3 regions of the Thauera sp. 63 genome follow, and region 2 is predicted to be linked to each of the others. Evidence: predicted binding sites of a transcription regulator. Region 2 holds the regulator's gene; each other region holds the start of a gene.

Evidence for each region. The regulator FNR, encoded in region 2, switches genes on or off when oxygen is low (the NO sensors DNR and NnrR bind a similar motif). The targets are predictions, from matches to a motif close to TTGANCTAGNTCAA.
Region 1: C664_RS03305 (hemerythrin domain-containing protein) is a predicted target of FNR. The motif match lies at 2,328-2,341, and genes of this name have one in related genera.
Region 3: nirJ (heme d1 biosynthesis radical SAM protein NirJ) is a predicted target of FNR. The motif match lies at 2,130-2,143, and genes of this name have one in related genera.

What each region holds. Positions count from the first base shown of each region.
Region 1 covers NZ_AMXC01000002.1:233,558-238,886, reverse strand. The annotation lists gene C664_RS03315 (NAD(P)/FAD-dependent oxidoreductase) at 1-1,003, shown strand, start outside; gene C664_RS03310 (MFS transporter) at 1,020-2,243, opposite strand; gene C664_RS03305 (hemerythrin domain-containing protein) at 2,394-2,849, shown strand; gene C664_RS03300 (DUF2249 domain-containing protein) at 2,846-3,064, shown strand; gene C664_RS03295 (hypothetical protein) at 3,061-4,332, shown strand; tRNA gene C664_RS03290 (tRNA-Pro) at 4,391-4,467, shown strand; tRNA gene C664_RS03285 (tRNA-Arg) at 4,495-4,571, shown strand; tRNA gene C664_RS03280 (tRNA-His) at 4,615-4,690, shown strand; gene C664_RS03275 (methyl-accepting chemotaxis protein) at 4,933-5,329, opposite strand, start outside.
Region 2 covers NZ_AMXC01000009.1:1,368-6,696, reverse strand. The annotation lists gene C664_RS09770 (PHA/PHB synthase family protein) at 1-1,637, shown strand, start outside; gene C664_RS09765 (Crp/Fnr family transcriptional regulator) at 1,648-2,328, opposite strand; gene C664_RS09760 (SirB2 family protein) at 2,433-2,822, shown strand; gene fnr (fumarate/nitrate reduction transcriptional regulator Fnr) at 2,837-3,583, opposite strand; gene hemN (oxygen-independent coproporphyrinogen III oxidase) at 3,733-5,124, shown strand; gene C664_RS09745 (sulfite exporter TauE/SafE family protein) at 5,182-5,329, shown strand, end outside.
Region 3 covers NZ_AMXC01000005.1:136,893-142,221, forward strand. The annotation lists gene C664_RS06810 (nitrite reductase) at 1-783, opposite strand, end outside; gene nirJ (heme d1 biosynthesis radical SAM protein NirJ) at 867-2,078, opposite strand; gene C664_RS06820 (porin) at 2,277-3,392, opposite strand; gene C664_RS06825 (hypothetical protein) at 4,011-4,190, shown strand; gene ahbB (siroheme decarboxylase subunit beta) at 4,291-4,809, opposite strand; gene C664_RS06835 (Lrp/AsnC family transcriptional regulator) at 4,806-5,321, opposite strand; gene ahbB (siroheme decarboxylase subunit beta) at 5,314-5,329, opposite strand, start outside.

The sequences.
Region 1 (5,329 bases), on a different contig from region 2:
GCACTTCGTGCGCTCCGCCCTGTCGCGTTACACGGCGGCGGATTTTATCGAGCTTGTACAGCACCACGGCATCGATTTCCACGAAAGGGATTGGGGCCAACTGTTCTGCGACGATTCCGCCCAGCAGATCATCGACATGCTGCAGGCCGAATGCAGCGACGGTGGCGTCGACTGGGCCATGCCGGCGACGGTGCTCGAGGTGTCGCGCACCGATGCCGATAGCGAGCGCTTCATCGTCAACACCAGCATCGGCCGCTTCACCGCGCACAGCCTGGTCGTGGCCACCGGCGGCCTGTCGATTCCGAAGATCGGCGCCAGTCCGCTCGGTTACCGCCTCGCCGAGCAGTTCGGCCTGGCGGTCGTCGCCCCGCGCCCGGCGCTGGTGCCGCTGACGCTGCCGCCCGAGACCCTGTCGCGACTCGCCCCACTTGCGGGCATCTCGCTCGAAGTGGAGGCCCATTGCCGCGGGCCCGTGTTCCGCGAGGCGGCGCTGGTCACCCACCGCGGCCTGTCGGGCCCGTCGATCCTGCAGGTCTCGAGCTACTGGCAGGCCCAGGCCTACGAGGACGCGGACTGGGCGCCAGTCACGCTCGACCTGCTGCCGGGTGTCGATGCCGAAACCTGGCTGCTGGCGCACGCCGCCGAACGCACCCTGCTCGCCAACCTGCTGTCCGAGCGCCTGCCGCGCCGCTTCGCCCACGCGTGGTGCGAACTGCACGGCTGGACCCGGCCGATGAACGAGTTCCGTCACGCCGATCTGCGCAGCATCGCCGCCACGCTGTCAGGATGGGCGCTGGCGCCCTCCGGCACGCAGGGGTACGCGAAAGCGGAGGTCACGCTCGGCGGCGTCGATACGCACGCGCTGTCCTCGCGCACGATGGAGGCACGAGCGCTCCCCGGGCTGTACTTTGTCGGCGAGGTGATGGACGTCACCGGCCACCTCGGCGGCTACAACTTCCAGTGGGCCTGGTCGTCGGGCGTCGCCTGCGGCCAGGCAGCCTGAACCTGCCACGCCGACCTCAGCCCTGCCCACGCCGCCACAGGCGCGGGAACAGCGGGAGATAGCTCACCACCTGCAGCACCAGCAACGCGGCGAAAGTGAAGCGCAGGGCCTGTGGCATCGCCCAGCCCCAGGTCCGCAGCAGGTCCAGTGCAAGACCGAAGCCCCACTGCACGACGAATGCCCCCAGAAAGACCATGAGATTGATCGAGGTGCTGACGCGGCCGAACATCTCGCGCGGGAAGTCGTTCGATGCCGCCAGGTAGGCCTGCGAATTGACCGCCGACAGCGCGCCGATCAGGAACCAGAGCAGCGATACCGGCCCCACACCGAACAGGATCGCCGCCTGCACCAGCAGCAGCGCGCCATAGCCCACATGCAGCATCTGCAGTGGCCGCACGCCATGGCGCGCCATGCGCACACCGAACACACCGATCGACAGCTGGCCGGTCAGCATGCCCAGATTGAGCAGGAGCAGCGTGCGCGCCGCATCGGCCAGCGCCAGCCCTTCGACGTGCATCAGCCAGGGCACGGCCCACAGACTCTGCAACGCCATGAAGCCACCGACGAAGAACAGCGAGGAGCCGGCAAAGCGCAGGAAGGCGGGCGCCACGAAGACGGCGCCCACGCTCTTCAAGACCGCGCCAAGGCTCCCCTGCCCGCCCGCTGCAGCCTCCTGCGGCAGGCTGCGCCACAGGATGACCGAGGTCGCCAGCGCCGCTGCGGCAATGCCCCAGAACACGCCGCGCCAGCCCAGCAAGGGCATCGCCGCTTCGAGCGGTGCACTTGCGGTGAGCGCTCCCATCGCACCGCAAGCCATGACGAAACCGGTCATCGAGCTCTGCCGCTCGGGTGGATACCACAGCGCGAACCCCTTCAGCGCGCCCATCAGGCAGGCCGACACGCCCAGGCCGATCAGGGCGCGCGCCACGCCCAGCCCACCGATGGAGTCGCCCAGCGCGAACAGCACGGCACCCACGCCGGTAAGCAGCAGCAAGGCGCTCTCCACCCGGCGCGGCCCGTAGCGATCGAGCGCGATACCGACCGGAATCTGTGCAAGGCCGAAGGCGAGGAAGTACATGCTCGTCAGCAAGCCCAGTTGCGCGGCGCTCAGGCCGAGCTCTCCGGTGATCGCCGGCGAGATCACCGCATTCACCGTGCGCAACAGGTAGGACAGGTAATAGCCGAGCGCGAACGGGATGAAGATGCGTACCCACGCGCCGGCCGGAACAGCACGCGGCATGCGGACTCCAGCGGAACGAAAGCCCGGATTGTGCCCCGGCGGCCCCGGATTGCCCAACTCCCGTCCACCGCGTTGGCTACCAACTTGACTCGCATCAATGCCGCCTGCCGCCCGCCGCGGAGAATGCCCTCATGCCCACCGGAGCCGAACATGAGCACGATTGCCGACTTGATGACCCACGACCACCGCGCGTGCGACCATGACTTCGCCCGCGCCGAGGCACTTGCCGCAAAAGGTGACTGGCCCGGCGCGGCCGACGCGCTTGCAGCCTTCTCCCGTGCACTGAACGCCCACTTCGACGCAGAGGAACAGCGACTCTTCCCCGCCTTCGAAGCGGCAACCGGCATGACCCAGGGGCCGACCCAGGTGATGCGGGCCGAACATGCAGACATGCGCGCCGCGCTCGCCCACCTTCAGCAGGCGCTGGCGGCCCGAGACGCCGATGAGTTTGCTGGCGAGGCCGAGACACTGCTGATCATGATGCAGCAGCACAACATGAAGGAAGAGAACATCCTCTATCCGATGTGCGATGCCCGACTCGGCGCCGTCAGTGCAACACTCTGTGCCGAACTTTCCAACTCCCTTGCAGCGGAACACGCAACATGAACATCACGACCGTCGACGCACGCGGCCTGGAGCCTCCCGAGCCCTTCGAGCGCGCCATGGAAGCGCTGGCCAACCTCAAGGCTGGCGAGCAGTTCACCCTATTGCTCGACCGCATGCCGCATCCGCTGATCCGGCTGCTCGATCGCGACGGTTATCGGCATGAGGTCAATTTTCATGACGATGGCACCGTGGCGATCCTGATCGGCAGGCCATGAGTTCGGCCAACCCCGGACTGGCTTACGAGGACACCCCGCCGCTTTCGGCACCGCTGCGCTTCTTCCTGACCGCGCCCGTGTTCGGGATTGCGGCAGGGGTGGTGCTGGCGCTCGGTGACGGCGTCCTCGCGTCGCGCTGGACGCCGGGCGCGCTCGCGCTCGTCCACCTCATCGCCGCCGGCTTCATGCTGCAGGTGATGCTGGGCGCACTCCAGCAGATCCTGCCCGTCGTTGCCGGCGCACGCTTCCCCGCACCGCTGGGCGTCGCCTCGGCGACGCATGCGCTGGCCACGCTCGGCGCCGCCGGACTCGCCACCGGGCTCGGGTTTGGTCAGCCGGGCGCCATCGTCAGCGGCGGCCTGCTCCTGGTCAGCGGCATCGCGATATTTCTTGGCGCCGGCCTGCTGGCGCTCATCGGCGCCCCGTCGGTCGTCGGTACGACACGGGCTCCGCGCGATCTTCGCCTCGCCCTGACCGGCCTCGCCATCACGGCCACACTCGGTCTCGTGCTCGCCCTCGCCCTCGGTCGCGGCCTGGCCCTTCCGGTCTCCCTGAACACCGTCGTCGACCTCCACGCCGCGTGGGGCTGGCTGGGCTGGGGCGGCGTCCTGCTGGCGGCCACCAGCTGGGTCGTGGTTCCCATGTTCCAGATCACGCCCGGCTACCCCCAGCGCTTCTCGATGATATGGGCCCCGGCCGTGCTTGGCGGCTTGATGCTGTGGTCGCTCGCGCGCGTCACCGATGCAGGGATGGCTGCAATCGCGCTCGGCCTCCTCTTGCTCGGCGTGGTCGCCGGCTTTGCCGCGCTCACGCTCCACCTGCAATCGCGCACCCGCCGCAGCACACCCGACGCTCCCTTTCGCAGTTTCCGCGGCGCAATGGTGGCGCTGATCCTCGGGCTCGTCGCCCTTGCCATCTCTGCCATACACGACGCCGACCACTGGAGCGTGCTCGCCGGCGTCCTCATCCTGCACGGCGGCTTCGGTGGCGCAATCAGTGCCATGCTTTACAAGATCGTCCCCTTCCTCACCTGGCTGCATCTGACCCAGTCCGGCGTGAAGGCGCCCAACATGAAGAAGCTGCTCCCCGACCCGCCGGTCCGCCAGCAACTCCGCCTCCATCTCGTCGTGCTCGTCGTGCTCGTGGCCGGCATTTTCGAGCCGCTGCTCGCACGTCTGGCCGGACTTCTGATGGCCGCCGAATTCACCTGGCTACTGCTCAACCTGCTGCGCGTGATCCGCGCCTGGCAACGCGCCCGGCGCGCATAAAAAATTTTGTTATTTATGTTTGACGCCTCCGGGAGAGATCTGTATAGTTCGCGGCTCTCGGGGTGTAGCGCAGTCCGGTAGCGCGCTTGCTTTGGGAGCAAGATGTCGGGGGTTCGAATCCCTCCACCCCGACCAGCTCACACTCCGAAATGCCCGCGGGATCTGCCCGTAGCTCAATTGGATAGAGCACCGGCCTTCTAAGCCGGGGGTTGCAGGTTCGATCCCTGCCGGGCAGGCCAGGACAAGTTTTGAGGGCTTCGGTTTTACCGGGGTCCTGTAGTGGCGGCATTAGCTCAGTTGGTAGAGCACTGGATTGTGGCTCCAGGTGTCACCGGTTCGATCCCGGTATGTCGCCCCAAAAATTCGAAGGCTTATCGTGGTTTCGCCAACGCGACAACAATCACGGCAAGCACATGGTAGATACGAGAACCCACCGGAGACGGTGGGTTTTTCGTTTCCGGACACCGTGCTTACTGTTGCGCCTTAGTGATAGCCCCCAGCCCGGCAAATGGCACCATACCACGGCCGCCTCTGCTGCCGAGATCGGGATCACCCCGTGCCGGCGCGCCACCTTCCGGCCTTGCATCAGCCTCCCCGCACTCACCCGCGCGCCGACGCACTTGCCGTTTCAATACGGAAGCGGGACACGATCGCTACCAGCTCGACCGAGATATCGCGGATGCGGTCGGCGGCACCCTTCGTATGGCGTGCCGCCGAATGGGCCTGATCGAGCAGTACGTCGATGGTGCCCACTTGCTCGACGATTTCGGAACTCGAGCCCTGGCCGATTTGCACCAGGCGAATGATCTCGCCGACCACCTCGATCACCCTGACCGCCGAACGCTCAATGCTCTCGATCGCCTCTCCCGCCGAGCGCGCAAGGGTGACGCTGTGCGCCATTTCAACGCCGACCTGCTCCATCAGCGCGGTGGACTCATGGGATGCATGGTGGATGCGGCCGAGGCGCTGGTTGATCAACTCCGTCGCAGCGGCCGAG
Region 2 (5,329 bases):
TGTCCGCCCCGATCGTGCATGCCCAGCTGGCCTGGCTGGCGCATCCGCAGGAGCTCGCCGAGCGCGCGGTACGCCTGTCGAACGATCTGTGGCGCCTGCAGTGGCATACCCTTGACCGGATGCTGGGCGTACCCAGCCAGGATCCCATCGCGCCGAATGCGGACGATGCGCGCTTCGCCGATCCGGTATGGACCGAATCGCCGACCTGGGACTTGATCAAGGAGTGGTACCTCGCGTTCACGCATCACACGCAGGACATGCTGTACGACACGCCCGCGCTTTCCAGCAAGGAGCGGCGCCGGGCTGCCTTCTGGTGGCGAAAGTGGCTCAATGCGGTGGCGCCCACCAACTACCTGCTCACCAACCCGGTGGCGATGCGCAAGGCCATCGAGACACGGGGCGACAGTCTCGTGCGGGGCTTCCGCAATTTCCTCGACGATCTCCAGGCCGGCAACGTCCGCATGACCGACCCCGAGGACTTCAAGGTCGGCGAGAATCTCGCCACCACGCCGGGCGCGGTCGTGTTCCGCAACCGGCTGCTCGAAGTCATCCACTACGCGCCGACCCAGCCGCGCGTGCATGCCGAACCTGTCGTCATCGTCACGCCGTGGATCAACAAGTTCTACGTGCTTGACCTCGTGCCGAAGAAGAGCATGATCCGCTTCCTGCTCGACCAGGGCCTGGACGTCTTCATCACGAGCTGGAAGAACCCGGATGCGTCGATGCGGGACGTCGGTTTCGACGACTACCTGCTGGACGGCGTCGACACGATCGTGCGCGTGGCGCGTGAGTTTGCCGGCGTGGAGCGCGTGCATGCGGTCGGTTACTGCATCGGCGGCACGGCGCTCGCGATGTACATGGCCTGGGCGAACCGCCACTATGCCCCGGACGCCATGCCAGTCGCCGACTGGACCCTGTTCACGACGCTGGTGGATTTCCACAAGCCCGGCGACATCGAGGTCTTCATCGACGAGAGCAGTATCGACTATCTGTGCGATCGGATGGCACGCAAGGGTTACCTGGATGGTGCGGAGATGGCGGCATCGTTCCGGCTGCTGCGCTCGAACAGCCTGATCTGGCACTACGTCGTGCAGGGCTGGCTGTACGGTGATTCGCCGCCTCCGTTCGACGTGCTGTATTGGAACATGGACACCACGCGCATGCCGTACGCGATGCACGCGTGGTACCTGCGCGAGCTCTACCTGCACAATCGCCTCATCCAGACCAATGCGCTGCAGGTGGCCGGCGAGACGCTCGACCTGTCGGTGATCCGGCAGCCGCTCTACGCGGTGTCCGCGGAGGACGATCACATCGCGCCGTGGCGCCAGACCTTCGCGGTCAACAACCACGTCGTCGGCAACAAGCGCTTCGTGCTGTCGAGCTCGGGGCACATCCTCGGCATCGTCAACCCCGTCGTGCATCCGCCGAAGCGGCGCTATTGGGCGGCCGACGCCCAGCGCTCGGACACGACAGACTCGTGGCGCAGGCGCGCGGAAGAGCATGCCGGCAGCTGGTGGGAGGACTGGATGCGCTGGCTCAAGCCGCGCGCGGGGGACGAGGTGGAGGCGCGTCCGGCCGCCAGCAAGCGCTTCCCGGCGCTGTGCGCGGCACCGGGCAGCTACGTGCTCGAGAAGTAGCGGGCAGTCCTCAGGCCTGGTAGCGGGCGAGGCGGGTCGGGTCGTGCAAGGTGATGCGTTTGCCCTGAACGCTGATCAGGCCCGATTCGCTGAGGTCGTGAAAGATGCGCGACAGGGTTTCGGGCGTCAGGTTCAGGCGTGAAGCGATGACCTGCTTGCTGGTCGGCAGCGCGATCTCGCACGGCGTGTCGCTGTCGGCGACCTGCAGCAGGTAGCCGATCACACGCTGGATGCTCGAGCGCAGCGAATAGGTCTCCACGTCCTGGATCAGCCCGTGCAGGCGGATGGCCATGCCGGCGAGGAGCTTGTGCGCGAAGGTGGAGTCCTGGTCGATCAGCTCGGTGACCACGGCCTGGCCGACGTGGATCAGCAGTGTTTCGGTCAGCGCTTCGGCGAACACCGGATAGGGCTTGTTCATGAACATCACGGCCTCTCCGAAGCTCTGCATCGGGCCGATGATCTCCACGACCTTCTCGGTCCCCTGTGGCGACGAAAAGGCGAGCTTGACCTGACCCGAGACGACGAAGTAAAAGCCATGCGGCTGGTCGCCGCGCTGGAACAGCACCTCGCCACGCCCGATGTGGCGGTCACGCGTGTAGCGCGCGACAAGCTCGAGATCGGTGTCCGAGAGTTCGCTGAACAGCGGGATGCGCTTGAGCAGCGCAGGGAGGTCGAGGGCGGCGTGGGTCATGTCCGTGCGTTCCTGGGTGGAAGCGATCTCATTATTGACGGCAATTCTAATCGACCCCGGGGTGCAGCGCGGCACGCGCAATGCCGGTCCGGGTGGGAGTACGCATGTATTTCGCAATCAAGCACCTTCATGTCACCTGCGTGGTGCTCAGCGCCATCGGGTTCCTGCTGCGCGGCTTCTGGATGATGACGGGCAGCCCGCGCCTGAACGCCCTGCCGGTACGGGTGCTGCCTCACGTCATCGACAGCGCCCTGTTGCTGAGTGCGATAGCGCTGGCGGTCATGATCCAGCAGTATCCCTTCGACGCAGGGTGGGTGACGGCAAAGGTGTTCGGCCTGATTGCCTACATCCTGCTCGGCACGGTTGCGCTGAAGCGCGGCAGGACGAAGGGGATCCGGCTCGGCGCCTTCGCCGCCGCATTGCTGGTGTATGCGTGGATCGCCTCGGTGGCACTGACCAAGAATGTCGCAGGTTACCTGGCGGTTGCCGCCTGATCGCCGGGCGCGCCTCAGCGCCCGCTGCCGGCCGTCTGGTGCTGGATGAGCTTGCGCAGGCCGGCGGTATCCAGCAGGCGGATGTGCTTCTGCTGCACGGCGATCAGGCCTTCTTCCTGGAAGCGCGAGAAGGCGCGTGACACGGTCTCGAGCTTGAGCCCGAGATAGGAGCCGATTTCCTCGCGCGTCATGCGCAGGTGGAACTCGGCCGCCGAAAAACCGCGTGCGGTGAAGCGCTGCGACATGTTGAGCAGGAAGGCCGCCAGGCGCTCCTCGGCGCGCATCGAGCCGAGCAGCATCATCACGCCGTGGTCGCGCACGATCTCACGGCTCATGACCTTGTGGAACTGATGCTGCAGGCCTTCGACCTCGTGGGACAGCTGTTCGAGCTTGGCGTAGGGGATCACGCACACCTCGCTGTCTTCCAGCGCGACGGCGTTGCAACTGTGCGTCTCGGTGCTGATGCCGTCCAGACCGAGGATCTCCCCGGTCATCTGGAAGCCGGTCACCTGGTCGCGACCATCTTCGAGCAGCACGTCGGTCTTGAACGAGCCCGCACGGATCGCGTAGATCGCCTCGAAGGTGTCTCCCGCGCGGTAGAGGTTCTGCTGGCGCTTCACCTTGCGTCGCGCACCCACCAGTTCATCCAGGCGGCTCAGTTCGCTGTCGGGCATGCCGAAGGGCAGGCACAGTTCCACAAGATTACACTGCGAACAGGCGGTCTTGAGCCCGCTCACGGTAATTGCCACGCTTGCCCTCATCTGCACGATAATCCCGTCATCCCGACTCACAGAGTCCAAAACGCGGTTTAACAGTGTCCCCGGCTGGCATCACCATGGCCGTTGATCCACGTCAACCAAAAATTTGCGCTGGTCTGCCATTGTTAGGCACACACAGTAGCAGCAAGATCATGACCGAACAGAACGAACTCATCTTCGATCCGCAGCTGATCCGTCGATTCGACATCAACGGGCCGCGGTATACCTCTTACCCGACCGCGGATCGCTTTGTCGAGGCTTTCAATGCCGACGCGCTCAAGCACTGGCTTGCAAATCGGGCCATTGGCGGCGTCAGCAAACCGCTCTCATTATACTTCCATATCCCATTTTGTAACACGATCTGTTATTACTGCGCCTGCAACAAGATCATAACCAAGGATCATGGGCGTTCAGCCAAGTACCTGAAATACCTGGCTAAAGAGATCGCGATGCAAGCGGCCTGCCTGCAGGGCAGCCGCCAGGTGACGCAGTTGCACCTGGGGGGCGGCACGCCGACCTTCCTCTCGCATGACGAAATGCGGCAACTGATGGCCTCGGTCCGCGAGCACTTCACCTTGGTGCCCAACGGCGAATATTCGATCGAGGTCGATCCGCGCAAGGTCGATTTCGACACCGTCAAGTTGCTGGCCGAGCTTGGTTTCAACCGCATGAGCGTCGGCGTGCAGGACTTCGCCGAAGACGTGCAGCAGGCCGTCAACCGCATCCAGAGCTTCGACGAGACCAAGCTCGTCATCGATGCAGCGCGCGCCACTGGCTTCAAGTCGGTCAGCATGGACCTGATCTATGGCCTGCCGAAACAGAACGTCATCAGCTTCAACCGTACGCTCGAACAGGTGCTCGAGATCTCGCCCGATCGCATCTCGCTTTACAGCTATGCGCATCTGCCCGGCCTGTTCAAGCCGCAGCGTCGCATCTTCATGAGCGACATGCCGACGCCGGACACCAAGCTGCAGTTGCTGCAACTGGGTATCCGCCGCCTGACCGAGGCGGGCTATGTCTATATCGGCATGGACCATTTCGCCAAGCCCAACGACGAACTCACCGTCGCGCAGCGCCAGGGGCGCCTGCATCGCAACTTCCAGGGCTACTCGACACAGGCCGAGTGCGATCTGCTCGCCTTCGGCGTGTCGGCCATCGGCAAGATCGGCCCGGTGTATGCGCAGAACGTGAAGACGCTGGACGAGTACTACGACGCGCTCGACCGCGATGAGCTGCCGGTGCTGCGTGGCATCGAGCTCACCGCCGACGACTTGCTGCGGCGCGCGATCATCCAGGCGCTGATGTGCCATTTCGAACTGTCGATGCAGTCGATCGAGATCGCCCACCTGATCAACTTCCGGGAGTACTTCGCCGAGGAACTGACCGAACTTGCGGAGATGGAGAAGGCGGGGCTGGTCAAGATCGACGGAGACTGGATCAGCGTGCAGCCCGGGGGGCGCTTGCTGGTGCGCGGCATCGCGATGGTGTTCGACCGCTATCTGCGGGCCGACCGCGAGCGCGCGCGCTACTCGCGCGTGATCTGAACCTTGCGGCAACGCAGCGTAGAATGAGGCTTTGCAGCAGCGGGGCCTTTTCTTCTCATGCCTGAAACCGGTTATTTCGCTGTCTTCCTGATCGGCCTGCTTGGTGGCACGCACTGCGTGTCGATGTGCGGCGGCATTGTCGGCGCGCTCACCGTGCAGGTGCAGACGCCCGGCAGCAAGCCGCAATGGCCGCTGCATCTGGCCT
Region 3 (5,329 bases), on a different contig from region 2:
CTTCTTGCCATCGCGGTCGGTCGCGGCGAGGGTCTTGACCAGATTGAGGTCGCCGTCGAGCAGCACCAGGCTGTTAGGCAGGTAGTTGGCGACCGCGACATGCTTGCCATCGGGCGAGGCAGCGACGTTGCGGGTATTGATGCCCGCCCTCACCTCGGCCACCACCTTCAGGTTCCACAGGTCGAACTTGGTGATCCAGCCGTCGCGCGAGCCGAAGAACACATAGCGCCCATTGGCGGCGAACTTGGGCCCGCCGTGGAGCGCGAAACGCGACTGGAAGCGGTGGATGGGCTCGAGCTTGTCGCCGTCGAGCACGCTGACGTGGTGGTCGCCGCCCTCGACGACGAGGAAGAGGTTCATCGGGTCGGCGTCGAATACCGGCGTGTCGGACAGCGTGGCCGGATCGACGTGCTGGATGCGCGAGGCCCGGATGTCGTCGTCGGTCCAGCGCGGCGGCGGCTCGACCGGGCTGTAGATCCAGTCGACCAGCGCGGCGATCTCGTCCTTGCCCAGTTGCGCGCCGAAGGCCGGCATCTGCGTGGCGGTGCGGCCTTCGGCCACCACTTTCAGCGCCTCGGGCTTGCGCAGGCGCGCGAGGTTGTCCGGCAGCAGCGCCGGACCCATGCCGCCGAGCCGGTCGGCCGCATGGCAGCTGGCGCAGTGCTGGGCGTAGTTCGCGGCGACCTTCGCCACGCCGTCGTCCGCCGCTTGGGCGCGGGTGGCCGTCGCAGCGCCCGCCACGGCCAGGGCCAGGCCGGCGAACACGAAGGCATGGCGGATCATCTTCGCCGCCGCTTCCCCCTGGGACGAAAACGTCCCCTCGGGACGCAGCGCAGCCGCAGCGCGGGGAGCACCGGTACCTTGTCTCATGCCGACACCTTGGCGATGCGCACCCAGGGGGTGGTGACGACGCGCTCGCCGCCTTCATAGTCGGCCGCGGTGACGCCGATCTCCTCGTCATCCAGATAGCATCCGGGGTCTTCCGCCCACGGATTGCCGGTGACCTGCGAGGCGCGCACGCGCGAACTGCCGTTGCAGATGTCCAGGTACTTGCACGCGCCGCAACGCCCTTCGAGCGTGCGCGGGTGCTGCTTGAGCCCGGCCAGCAGCGGGTTGTCGAGGTCGTTCCAGATGTCGCCGAAGGCTCGCTTGCGCACGTCGCCCAGGGGTACGTGCCACCACATGGTGTCCGGGTGCACGATGCCCAGGTTGTCGATGTTGGCGACATTGACGCCGCTGGCGTTGCCGCCCCACTGGCGCAGCTTGGCCTCGATGTGCGCGGCACGCTCGGGGAAGCGGCGCTGCACCCACTGCAGCAGGAAGGGACCGTCGGCGTCGTTGTTGCCGGTGACGAAGTCCTTCTCGATGCCGCGCCGATGCAGGTCGAGGCAGGTCTCGAACAGCAGCTCCATCGCCTCGCGCGTGGTGCGGTGGCGCGCGTCGCCTGCGCGGTTCTTGTTGCCGCGCCCTGCATAGTTGAGGTGCGAGAAGTAGAACTTGTCGATGCCCTCGTCCTCCACCAGCTTCAGCAGCGCCGGCAGGTCGTGGGCATTGCCCTCGGTCATCGTGTAGCGCACGCCCACCTTGATGCCGCGCGCCAGGCACAGGCGGATGCCCTGCATCGAGGCATCGAAGGCGCCCTGCTTGCGGCGGAAGCGGTCATGCGTGGCACCGATGCCGTCGAGGCTGACGCCGACGTAGTCGAAGCCGATCTCGTCGATGGCATTGATGTTGGATTCGTCGATCAGCGTGCCGTTGGACGACAGCGCGACGTAGAAGCCCATCGCCTTGGCACGGCGGGCGATGTCGAAGAGGTCGGGCCGCAGCAGCGGCTCCCCGCCCGACAGGATCAGCACCGGAACTCGTGCCGCCTTCAGGTCGTCCATGACCTTGAACACCTCGCCGGTGTTCAGTTCGCCGGGAAAGTCCTTGTCGGCCGAGATTGAATAACAGTGCTCGCAAGTCAGGTTGCAACGCCGGATCAGGTTCCAGATGACGACGGGGCCCGGCGGGTTGCGGCGCGGGCCGGCAGGCGTGGGCTGGTCGAGTTCGCGGACGAAGTGGGCGATGCGGAACATGGGGGCTCTCCAGAGTGCAGCTCATTAGAGCCGAGCCGGAGGGCGGTAAAAATGACACGGGTCAAGGGACAAGGCGAAACGACGGCCGTGCGCGATACCGAGGCGAGAAGGGACCCGCACACCGTGGCGGCCGGACCCGCGGCTTTCAGACCGCAGGCCCGGCGTATGAGCGTCGTCGCTGGCCAGCGACTCCGAAGCTCAGAAGCTATGCCGTAGCCCCACGTTCACGGCCCGCTGATAGCCATCCCCGCCCGCGACTCCACCGGTCATCGCATCACCGATGGAGGCGTACAGGCCGCTATCCTTGGCGGCATTGTTGTTCGTGATGTCCGCATACACGGCGTAGAGGGCGGTGCGCTTGGAAAGCGCATGCTCGTAACCGAGTGCCCACTGACTGGCCTTGGCATCCGCTCCGCCGGCAGCAACCTCGGTCTGGCGCTGCACGTAGGAAGCCCGCACGGTGCCGGCGGCCCCCACTGGTACGGTCAGCCCGAGAAACCACTGCTTGCTGTCCTTACCGCTCAGCGCTGCGGAATCAGGGCTGAAATCAACGGTGCTGGCCCGCCGGACGCCGTAGGATGCAGCGAGCTTGGCGACACCGAAGTCATAGCTGCCGGCAAGGTCATACACGCGAACTGTCTCACCGTCATGCAGGCCGGTCGATTTGGCACGCATCTCCTGGAGGTTGATCCCGACGAAGATCGGTCCATTCGAGTACTGTGGGACAATCGACCACGCGCGAACATCGCCCACGTCGCCCTCTCCACGATTGTTCGGCGACTCGTCGGCGTAGTTGGCGTTCTGCGTATAGGCCGCCGAAACCGAGAAGCCACCGAGGGTCGGAGAGACGTAGGTCACGGCATTGTCCCAGCGGTACTCGGTCAGGTAGACGCTGTTGTACTGCCCGGCAGTACCGCTGCCGAAGGGGTCGACCGTGGCCGTCAACAGATAGCCGGCCGGATACTGGCGCCCGAGCGCGACGGTGCCGAAACCGCCGCTCAGGCTGACATAGGACTGCCGCCCGAAGAGCCGCCCGCCCTGGCCCGCTGTGCCTGAATCCAGATTGATCCCTTGTTCGAGCACGAAGCCGGCCTTGAAGCCGTTGCCCAGATCCTCCGTACCCTTGAAGCCGAGACGGCTGCCCGCGCTCATGCCGGAATCAAGCGCCGACCGACTGGATACCCGGTCCTCGATGTTGTCACCCGACCATTTGTAGCCCATATCGACGAGCCCGTAGATCGTGACGTTGGACTGCGCCAAGGCCGGCAGGGCGGCCAAACCTGCAAGGGCCAGGGCGATCAAGTTCTTCTGCATCTGCATCTCCATTTGCTTCGGTTAAGACCATGCAATCCGGCCCCTCGCAGCGACCGGAACCCGAAGACGAGAATAAGCAGCACAGGTAAATGGCAGGCGCAGAAGTGTTAATGCCAGCGACGCATTTGTTAATGCAAGGGGAGCGGCGTTAATCCACGTCGGTCCATAAGGCATTGTCGATCGAGCAACGCCGCACTGGAAACGCTCGCTGAAGTTGACGATAATTCCAAACGCATTTCGCGTACCCTGTGCGCCTACATGCGCTCCTGCTGAACCTGAAAGGGACGACCCGTCGCCCCGTTCTGCTGACACTTCATACACCGTGCCCCGAGACACGATCCCCGTGACCCGTATCACGGCGAACGGCGGGACTCCTGGTCTATGCTTCGCCCAACTTGCGCAACCTGCCTCACCGCACGCGGGACATGCTTGCCAGTCCATCTTTCAGGCCACATGATGGCGACATGGCGCCCCGTCACGCGGCGCCACATCGCGTTCCGTGGCCAGTGAATGCGTCGGAAGCGTGCATATGACACAACCGGATTATCGTTTTTTACATTTTTGTGCTTTTAAACGCTTTAATTCGGAGAGGTCGCCCTATCAATGCGAGCCAACGCCATGACGACTCCCAAATCGCACGACGACCGTTTCATCTCGATTCCGGAACTCTCCGACGAAACCTGGGAGTTGCTGATGGAAATCTGCGAGCTGACTCCGGGCCTCAGGGAGTCCGACATCGAGTCTTCGCCGGTGCGGCGTGCCGTCGAAGAACGTCCGAACGGCTACCTGTCGCACTGAGAGGGGCCTGCTCTCAATCGTTTGCGCAGCATCGTCTTCCGGCCGCGGCGTGCGGCCGAGCGGGCCGAAGAGACAGGCCCGATCGATAGCCCAACCGCCGTCAACCGGCGATTCGAAGTCCCGTTTTCTTGAGAATGCCGGCGGAGAACAGAACGTCCCGCCCCTTGCAGGCTCCGCGAAACTCGCGTTCGAGCAGCAGCGCAATCTCCTCTACCCGCACCAGCGCAGCCTCCCTCGACGCTGCATGCACCATCGCGAACAGGTTGTACGGCCAGTCCGGCAAGTGTCGCGGCCGGCGGTAGCAGTGGGTGACGAAGTCCAGCGCCCCTACGCGTTCGCCGACAGCATCGATCATGGCGTCGTCGATGTTCCACACGCTCATCCCGTTGGCGGTGTACCCGATCGCGTAGTGGTTGGGCACGGCGCCGATTCGGCGGATGCGTCCGCTCTCCAGCATCTGCGCCAGCCGCTCACGCACCGCCTCCTCGCTGCAGCCCAACTGCTCGGCAACGGCGGCATACGGCCGGGGTACCAGCGGCAAGCCGTCCTGGGTGGCCAGCACGATGCGCCGGTCGAGTTCGTCGAGTCCGATGGGGTCCGGTGCAGGGCTTGTCATCATGCCTCCAGTTTCATCTCGACGAAGTACTCCCTTTCCTTGGGAAAGAGATGGACCGGCAGCCCGGTCGCCGCCTCGATGCGCCGTGACACCTCGGCGATGCCTTCCGGACGTTCGGTCGCAAGCACGAACCACATATTGAGACCGTGTTCGCGGCGGTAGTTGTGCGCCACCTCGGGGAAGGCGTTCACCGCCTCCACCACCGCCCCCCAGACGGCCTCGGGCACTGCCATGGCCGCAAGGCAGAAGGCGCCGCCCATGCGTTCGATCTGGAACATCGGGCCGAAGCGTGTCAGCACCCGGTCGCGCAGCATGGCCTGCACCCGCGCGATCACTTCGGCTTCGTCGAGGCCGACTGCAGCCGCGACATCGGCGAAAGGCGTTCCGGTCAGCGGGAAATCGCCCTGCAGCGCGTTGATCAGCTTGCGGTCGATCGCATCGGGCTCGCGCGTGGCGGCAACGCCGCGACGGCTGGCCGCGGGTGCCGCAACGCCCGGCATGGATGGCTCAGACATGGGCGCCC